DNA from 2 places in the Arthrobacter citreus genome. Region 2 is predicted to be linked to the other one. Evidence: riboswitches for the same ligand, from Rfam matches in the RefSeq annotation. Region 2 holds a riboswitch; the other holds the start of a gene.
The links. Region 2 has a riboswitch for cyclic di-AMP ahead of AAE021_RS13160 (M23 family metallopeptidase). Riboswitches for the same ligand answer to the same signal wherever they lie in the genome.
Positions count from the first base shown of each region.

Region 1: linked by a shared signal. The riboswitch ahead of AAE021_RS06815 (LysM peptidoglycan-binding domain-containing protein) and the one ahead of AAE021_RS13160 (M23 family metallopeptidase) in region 2 are both predicted to bind cyclic di-AMP.

Region 1 is NZ_CP151657.1:1,489,535-1,493,740, reverse strand. Features, by position in the region: gene AAE021_RS06820 (hypothetical protein) at 7-624, shown strand; gene AAE021_RS06815 (LysM peptidoglycan-binding domain-containing protein) at 787-1,710, opposite strand; cyclic di-AMP (ydaO/yuaA leader) riboswitch at 1,714-1,865, opposite strand; gene AAE021_RS06810 (hypothetical protein) at 2,201-2,803, opposite strand; gene AAE021_RS06805 (GNAT family N-acetyltransferase) at 3,023-4,206, shown strand, end outside.
Region 2 is NZ_CP151657.1:2,859,173-2,863,378, forward strand. Features, by position in the region: gene AAE021_RS13155 (NlpC/P60 family protein) at 1-689, opposite strand, end outside; cyclic di-AMP (ydaO/yuaA leader) riboswitch at 693-855, opposite strand; gene AAE021_RS13160 (M23 family metallopeptidase) at 976-1,746, opposite strand; cyclic di-AMP (ydaO/yuaA leader) riboswitch at 1,749-1,959, opposite strand; gene AAE021_RS13165 (metal-dependent transcriptional regulator) at 2,025-2,723, opposite strand; gene serC (phosphoserine transaminase) at 2,972-4,102, shown strand; gene AAE021_RS13175 (MFS transporter) at 4,137-4,206, opposite strand, start outside.

The DNA.
Region 1 (4,206 bases), 1.4 Mb from region 2:
AAATGGATGCGTAAGCAACCCCACTATTTGGAGGTGATTATCACTATGGCTTTGCGGGACAAAGCCAGGGGCCCGCTGGGTTGGATTCTTGGTGTTGTGGGCGGTCTGGCGCTGTTGGTTGGTTCGTTTTTTGCCGGCATGGCCACCGCGGATTCCCCGGCGGATCAGGAGCAAGCCTCAGTAACCGAGCAGCAGGACGCCCAGAACCAGGACGCCCAGAACCAGGACGCCCAGAACCAGGACGCCGAGAGCAACGCCGAGGCGGAGGACCAGGACGGCCGGCCCGAACGCGGTCCCCGGTTCGACGGCGACGGCGAAGACTCGGACGGCGGTCCAGACTCTAATGCGGATGCGGATGCGGATGCGGATGCCGATCCCGACGCCGACGCTGATGCCGGTAAGGAGTCCACGGACGGGGATGCCCGCAATCAGGGCTCACGGGGCGACGCCCGGCACGGGGACGGCCACCATGACAGTCACCGAGGCGGCCACGGCCCGGACGGCAGCGGCCCGGACGACGGTGGCCCGGACGACGATGGCGGGCGCGGTGCCGACGACGACACCGCCGAGGATGCTCCCGTACGGGAGGAAAGCACCCCGGAACAGGATGAACCGGCCGCGTAATGCGGGTTGTTCGTCCTGCAGCGTGTCCGAATAAACCGGAAGGCCCAAGGGGCCCGAACGCACAAAGAACGCCCGGCCAAATGGCCGGGCGTTCTTTGTGTGGTTTCACCGAGGGTTGGGCCGTTCGCTTCCCGCCCCTGCGGTAAATCTACTGGTGCGTGATTAGGCTACGCGGTAGTACGAGGCACCGGAACCGACGTTAGCGCTCTGCTGAACAGTCTGGTTGCCGTTCCATCCGCTGTGGATGGCCTGGCCGTCACCGATGTAGATGGCGATGTGGGCAAAGCCCATGCCGCCGTCGGCGTAGTAGATGATGTCGCCGGGCATCGGGTCAGAGACCGGAGTTCCGTAGGCGGCAAGCTGTGCCGGGGCCAGATCGCCAACTGAGTGTCCTGCTGCCCGGAGGGCAACTTCCACCAGCACGGTGCAGTCCTGCATGGCACCCATCTGGGAGAAAGCGGAGTTCAGCATGGTCTGGTTGGTGCCCGTGGCAGCTACGCCGGCTGCGGGAGCAGGCGTCACGGAAGAGGCCTGGGTGCTGATGCCGCTCAGGTCGACGGCGGCTGCGGTTTCTGCCGCTGCTGCCGGTGCTGCCGGTGCTGCCGGTGCCGCGTAAGCAGCAGCCGGTGCGGCTGCAGCAGCCGGAGCTACTGCGGCGCCGCCGGCGTATGTGATGACATCGCCGGGGTAGATGATGGATTCAAGGGACAGGCCGTTCTGGGCCAGGATGTCCTCAAGCGTCACGCCGTAGGTTGCGGCAATCTTGCTCAGCGTGTCGCCGGACTGGACCACGTGAGTGGAACCGGAAGCTGCCGGAGCGGCTGCCGGAGCGGCTGCGGGAGCTGCTGCCGGAGCAGCAACGGGGGCGGAAACAGCGGCAGGTGCGCTGTAGAACTCGGATGAGTCATTGGCGATGACACCGGCAGAGGCCGGAGCCGCCATACCGAGCATCAGGCCGGAACCTGCTGCCACGAAGGCAGCGGTGCTGCCGATGGTGCGTGCTTTGCCGCTGGTGGCGTTCGCAAGTGCGGACCACATTCCGGCGGTCTCGGCACGGTGACGTCCACGAGTGTTATTGAAAGACATTGAGTTACCTCTCCCGATACCTGCGAGGTGAGCTGTCGGATGCGGATGGGAGTCACCCGGTCAGCCGTAGAAACCTCTGGCTGACTTAACCCCAAGGATTCAAAGGAACCCGTTTGTGGTTCCCCCGCCTCTGCCGAAGTGTGTATATCTGTGGACCTTGACCAGCGGCAGAGCTAGGTAACAAGCCAAGGGAGCCGCTTCAGATAACGGCACGTCCACTACGCTACAAGAGGATTACGGGAGGATAACTATTTAGTAACGGACCTCGCAGATGCGTGTGAGTGTCGCCTCTTTGTGCTATGCGTGGGCTATGGCACCATGGGCCACGGCTTGCCGCGCTGATCGCGCCGCAGTTTCCGCATTTCTCCGGTGGTCGTTGCCTGGTTCGAGCGGCCGGGCCTGCTGAGATCGTGACAGTGGCCGGCTAGGAGGAGAGTGGCATGGACGACAGGTCTTACGGACGCCGCAGGAAGGGCCAGCCCCGGTCCGGCTAGTTTGTTTGGCGGACCACGTTGGCGACAGCGAAGTTGCCGTACCCCTGAAGGATGTCGCCCGGTGCCAGCCTCACATCGCGCACCAGTCCAGCACCCTTGAGCACTGCCCCGCGCTTCTCCGGCGGCCCGGACCGGAAATCCCCGCCGTCCGCAAGGACCACGGATTCGGCCTCGACAGCGCCAAGGACCTGCGAGCCGGAGCCAAGCACCGAGCGGCCCGTCACCACGGGGCCGTTGGCCAGGCGGGCACTGTCGCCCACAGCCACGGCATCTCCACGGCCAGCCTTGAGCTGCACGCTGCCGGGGCCGAGCGTGATGTCGGAGCCCATCAGGATCATTCCGCCATGCTCGGCGGAGACAAAGGCGCCCGGATAAAACACATTGCGGTGTCCGATAACGCAGGAACTCTCAGAATCGGCCTGAAGGACGACGCCCGGATAAAAAACGTTTCCTTCGCCCAGCTGCACTTTTGCCGAAATCAGCGTTGACGAAGGATCCAGTATCTGCTGAGTTGCGCAAAGTTGCAGCACTTCAGCAACGGTGAGGAAACCAAAATCCTGGCGAATACTGTCGGCATCGGTTCGCTGAGGAGTTGGCATGTTGTTCTCTTCCTTAGTCATCTGGCCGGGACCTTACTATCAGCTGGAACCGGGAGCACTCCCAGCCTACCCGTCTCCGCCAGGGCATTGCCGCTCCAAGGAGCGTGAGCACAGTGGAAACTTCACACTTCAAACTAATACAGCGGCACCAGGCAATTGCGCCATGATGTAACGGGGTAAAACAACCGCCGCAAAGACGCAGAGGTAAGGAAAGCTTCGATGATCAGCCAAAGTGGCGCCGGCACGGTTCTTCAAACCAGCAGACTGATTCTTGAACCGCTGCTCCCGGACCATGCCGTCGAAATGGTGCCGGTCCTCGCCCATCCCGGGCTTTACGAATTCACCGGAGGCGAGCCGCCCACACTGGAAGGACTGAGTCACCGTTATGTCCTCCAATCCGGCGGGGACCCGTCGGGGGTTGAAACGTGGCTGAACTGGGTTATTCGGGAGCAGGGCACCGGATCCGCCGCAGGCTTTGTTCAGGCTACTGTCGCTGCCGGCGGCCGGGCAGCGGACCTGGCCTGGGTTATGGGTCGGGAACATCAGGGTCGAGGCTATGCCACGGAAGCGGCTGGTGCCATGGTGGAGTGGCTGATCCGGCAGGGCGTGGGGCGGTTTTGCGCCGGCATCCACCCCGGCAATGCGTCCTCCGCTGCGGTGGCTGCCCATCTGGGTCTGGCGCGAACAGGCCGGGTCGACTCTGACGGCGAGGAAATTTGGCAGCTTGACGCAAGGAGGGGCACCACTGCGGGCGCCACGGCTCCGGCCCCGGACCTTGATGCCTCAGCCGTGGACCTAATCCTGCGGACCGCCGCCGACCGGGATGAGTTTTCCGGAACCATCCAGCTGTCCCGGGGCGGCAGCATCCTTCTCGAAGGGGCCTACGGTGTGGCCTCCCGGCGCTGGAACGTGCCGGTAACGCTGGGCACACGGTTCGACGTCGCCTCCGTCACCAAGCTGTTCACCTCTGTGGCCGTCCTGCAGCAGGTGGACGCCGGGACGCTGGAGCTGAACACCCCCATTGGGCGTTTTGTGGAACTGGACGGCACCCGGGTGGACCCCGCGATCACGCTTGGCCAGCTCCTGAGCCACACCTCGGGCATCGGAGACGACGCCGATGAGGAAGCCGGCGAATCCTACGAGGAACTCTGGACGGACCGTCCCTCCTATTCGGTCACCGAGACCGCTGACTTCCTGCCGCAGTTTGTCCACAAGGAGCCGAACTTCGCCCCGGGCGAAGGCTGCCGCTACTGCAACTGCGGCTACATCCTCGCCGGGCTGGCGCTGGAGGCGGTGACAGGAGTGAGCTACCGGGACTACGTTCGGGAACAAGTCTTCGCTGCCGCAGACATGCGGGATTCAGGCTTCTTTTCCCTGCGGGAAGCCGTGCCGAACGTGGCCGA
Region 2 (4,206 bases):
ACAACGGAGCCGTATGCGTAGAACTGTGCCGGTGCGAGGTCTCCGACGGACTTGCCGATGGAGCGCAGTGCGTTCTCGACCATGGCGGTGCAGTCCTGGGCAACGCCAATCTGGCCGTATGCGGAGGCCACAAGAGCTGCGCCGACACCGCTGGAGGCAACGGGTGCCGGAGCGGGTGCGGGTGCGGCGGGTGCTGCAGTTGCCGGCGCCGGCGTGTTGGCTGCCGGTGCTGCGGCGGGCGCTGCATAAGCGGTGGTGGCTGCGGCCTGCTGGGTCTGCACAGTTGCGGCCTGCTGGGCCTGCTGTGCCTGGGCAGCTGCCTGCTCCTGCGCAACTACTGCGGCGGCTGCAGCGGCTTCTTCAGCGGCAACCTGTGCACGGTAGTCAGCACCGGAAACCGAGGAAACGGATTCAAGTGTTGCCAGTTCGAACGGGGCCTGGGCGGAAACCGAAACGGCTCCGGTTGCGGTGACCGCGCTCAGCGGGGTGGCTTCAAGCGCCTGGCGGTCGGTGCTGACGGCTGCCTGGGCGGGCAGACCCGCGGCCAGAACGAGGCCGGAAGCGGCGACGACGACGGCGGCCTGGCGGCCAAGGTTTCCAGCATTGGAGGTTACGGCCCGGGATAGAGCTGAAATCGGGCTCGTCTGGGTGGTGGCCGCGCGACGACGGCCATGAGCTACTGATGACACAAGTTTGCCTCTCCCAATGCCTACGAGGTGAGCTGTCGGATTCGGATGGGAGTCACCCGGCTGCTGGACCGTAAGGCCCGTGCAACTTAACCCCTAGGGCTTCTTGCGAAACCCGAATGTGGTTCCCCCGCCTCTGCCATGCGATGTTGCGAACGGATCTCAAACAGTGGCAGAGCTCGGCGATCTGTTCGAGAGTGCCCGATCTTTGGCCGATCAGGCACGAGGACGAGCGTACAACAACATTCCGTGAATGTCACGTTCCGGTCACGGAATGATTATCCTGCGGTCACAACCAGCCGAGCGGATCGACTACGTCGCCGTTAACCATGACCTCAAAGTGCAGATGGCAGCCCGTGGAGGCGCCCGTGGTGCCGCTGGCACCCACCAGGTCTCCGCGCTCCACCGTGGCGCCTACGCCCACGGCAAGGTTGGACATGTGGTTATAAGTGGTCTCCACGCCGTTGCCGTGGTCCACGACCACGCGGTTCCCGCCGCCGCCTGCGTGCCAGCCGGCGAAGGTGACCGTGCCGGAAGCGGCGGCCGTGACGTCGGTGCCGCACGCGGCGGCAAAGTCCTGGCCACGGTGCAGTTCGCCGGCGCTTCCCGTGATGGGACTGACCCGGTAACCGAATCCTGAGGTCTGCACCAGGTCAGCTGCCAGCGGGGTTGCCAGGGTGCCCTTGGTGGCGCCTGCCGCGATCTCGGAGCCGGAGGCCACCACGACCTGGCGCAGCTTCGCATCCGGATCGAACTTGCTGCTCAAGGCAGCGCGCTCGAAGTCCACGCTCGCGTTGGGATCAGCGGAAACCACTGCTTCTTCAACGGCGGCGGGCTGCATTTCCTGCACCGGTTCGCTGACGGCTGCAGTGGTGGGGAGGGCGACGGTCAGGATCAGACCCGATGTCGCTGCGGTGATGGCGACCTTCTGTGCTGCATCACCGAGGGAAACGGATTTTGTTTCGGCCCGGCGGCGGCCGGAAGCCTGGCCGTTCCTCGGGCGTGGAGCCGTAGCCGGTGCGGACGCTCGGCGCCTGCCCGGGGCAGCATGCTTCGACAAGGTATACCTCTCTCATATGCCTGCGAAGTTAGCTGTCGGATTCGAGTAGAGAAACTCGGCCCCGCACGCACCACGAACGCAGCGAATGCGGCGTCGTGCTGATGCTGGAGGCTTCACCCCAAGGCAGCCTTGGCTGCCAGTTGATGGGTCCTCCGCCCCTGCCTGAACGGTCTGTAGTTCCGGGCCAGTGGCAGGGTTCGGCGGAAGGCCCGGATAACGGTGTTATTTCAACGTCAGTAAGTCACTATAGGGGACACAGGCCAAAAGAGACCATTCCGTTATCCGGCGGTGGATACAAACACGTGCGAGGCCACCTCCGGAGGCAGCTCCAGGGCTCCTTCAATGCCGGGCACCCGGACCGAAATGTATCCGGCCACAACTTCCGCCGTCAGCGCAGCTCCGGGGCGCAGTCCCGCCTCGTCCAGCTGGGTTAGCAGTTCCGGTTCCACCTGCACCGGCTCGGCGAGCCGGACCAGCTTCAGCTTGGTGCCGGGCTCCGCGGCCGCGACGGCGGCAACGAGGTTGGTGACCCCGTCATGGAAGAGCTCTGCGGCTACTCCTCCGATTTGTTCCAGTCCCGGAATGGGATTGCCGTACGGCGATTCGGTGGGGTGGCCCAGCAGGTCATACAGCCGGCGTTCCACCCGTTCGCTCATGACGTGTTCCCAGCGGCAGGCTTCGTCATGGACGTAGGCCCAGTCAAGGCCAATGACGTCCGCCAGCAGCCGTTCAGCCAGCCGGTGCTTGCGCATCACTTCCGTGGCACGCCGGCGGCCCAGCTCGGTGAGCTCCAGGTGCCGGTTTCCGGAAACCACCACCAGACCGTCACGCTCCATCCGCCCGATCGTCTGGGACACCGTTGGCCCGGAGTGGCGCAGCCTTTCCGCGATCCTGGCCCGGAGAGCGACAATGTTCTCCTCCTCGAGCTCCAGAATGGTTCGCAGGTACATCTCAGTGGTGTCGATGAGGTCCGTCATGGCAGGGCCGCTCCTATTACTCGTGCGGAAGAATACTCGTGCGAAAGATTCAGGAGAACAACGGCGGACGCCGCCGCCAGAGGTCATTATTGCCCCTCACGTTAGCTTATTTGTACGGAGTGCAGATAATCCCGCCCACCCCGTGGAAGGTGTGCAACGGTGTGTTCACGAATGGCTGGGAAGCAGGCCGGTGGGGCAGAATGGAAAGGCACATCAGAGCACCCTGCCTACCGCTTGGAGCGAAACCCATGGGCGAAACCGCCGCACTTAAGATCCCCGCTGAACTGCTTCCACTGGACGGACGGTTCGGAGCCGGGCCGTCGAAGGTGCGTCCGGAACAAATGGAGGCACTGGCCCTCGCCGGCACCAACCTGCTGGGCACGTCGCACCGGCAGGCTCCCGTCCGGAACCTCGTCGGCAGCATCCGCGAAGGGCTTTCGGACCTCTTCAATGCCCCTGACGGCTATGAGGTCGTGCTGGGCGTCGGTGGATCCACCGCTTTCTGGGACGTGGCGTCCTTCGGCCTCGTGGAGAACAAGGCCCAGCACCTCTCCTTCGGTGAATTCGGCTCCAAGTTCGCCGCCGCCACCAACAAGGCTCCCTTCCTTGCCGCTTCCTCCATCATTAAGGCCGAGCCGGGGACACGTCCGGAGCCGGTGGCTGAAGCAGGAGTGGACGTCTATGCCTGGCCCCAGAACGAAACATCCACCGGCGTCGCCGCACCAGTGCGCCGGGTGGCCGGGGCCGACGACGGCGCCCTGGTCCTGATCGACGCAACCTCCGCCGCCGGTGGCCTGCAGGTGGACCTCGCGGAATCCGATGTGTACTACTTCGCGCCCCAGAAGAACTTTGCCTCCGACGGCGGCCTGTGGCTGGGCATGTTCTCCCCCGCCGCACTGGAACGTGCAGCACGGATCAATTCCTCGGACCGGTGGATTCCGGACTTCCTGAACCTGCAAACGGCCATCGACAACTCGAAGCTGAACCAGACCTACAACACGCCGTCGCTCTCCACGCTGGTGACGCTCAATGCGCAGGTTCAGTGGCTCAACGCCAGCGGCGGGCTCAAATTCGCGGCGGAACGCACGGCGGATTCGGCCGGCCGGGTTTACTCCTGGGCCGAGGCATCCCCCGTGGCGGCGCCGTTTGTGTCCCGTCCACAGGACCGGTCAAACGTCATCACCACCATTGATTTTGACGACAGCATCGATGCCGCCGCTGTGGCAAAGACCCTGCGCGCCAACGGCGTCGTGGATGTGGAGCCGTACCGCAAGCTCGGCCGCAACCAGCTGCGTATCGCCACTTTCGTGGCCATCGAGCCCGACGACGTCAGCGCACTGCTGCGGTGCATCGACTTCGTGATCGAGCACAGCCGGTAGTACCGGGACACACCTGCGGAGCAGGATCGGGGCCTTACACCGGGTCCGGGTCCTGCTCCGTTTCTGTTGTGGTCATATGCAGGCGCCGGGGAAGGGTCCGGTCA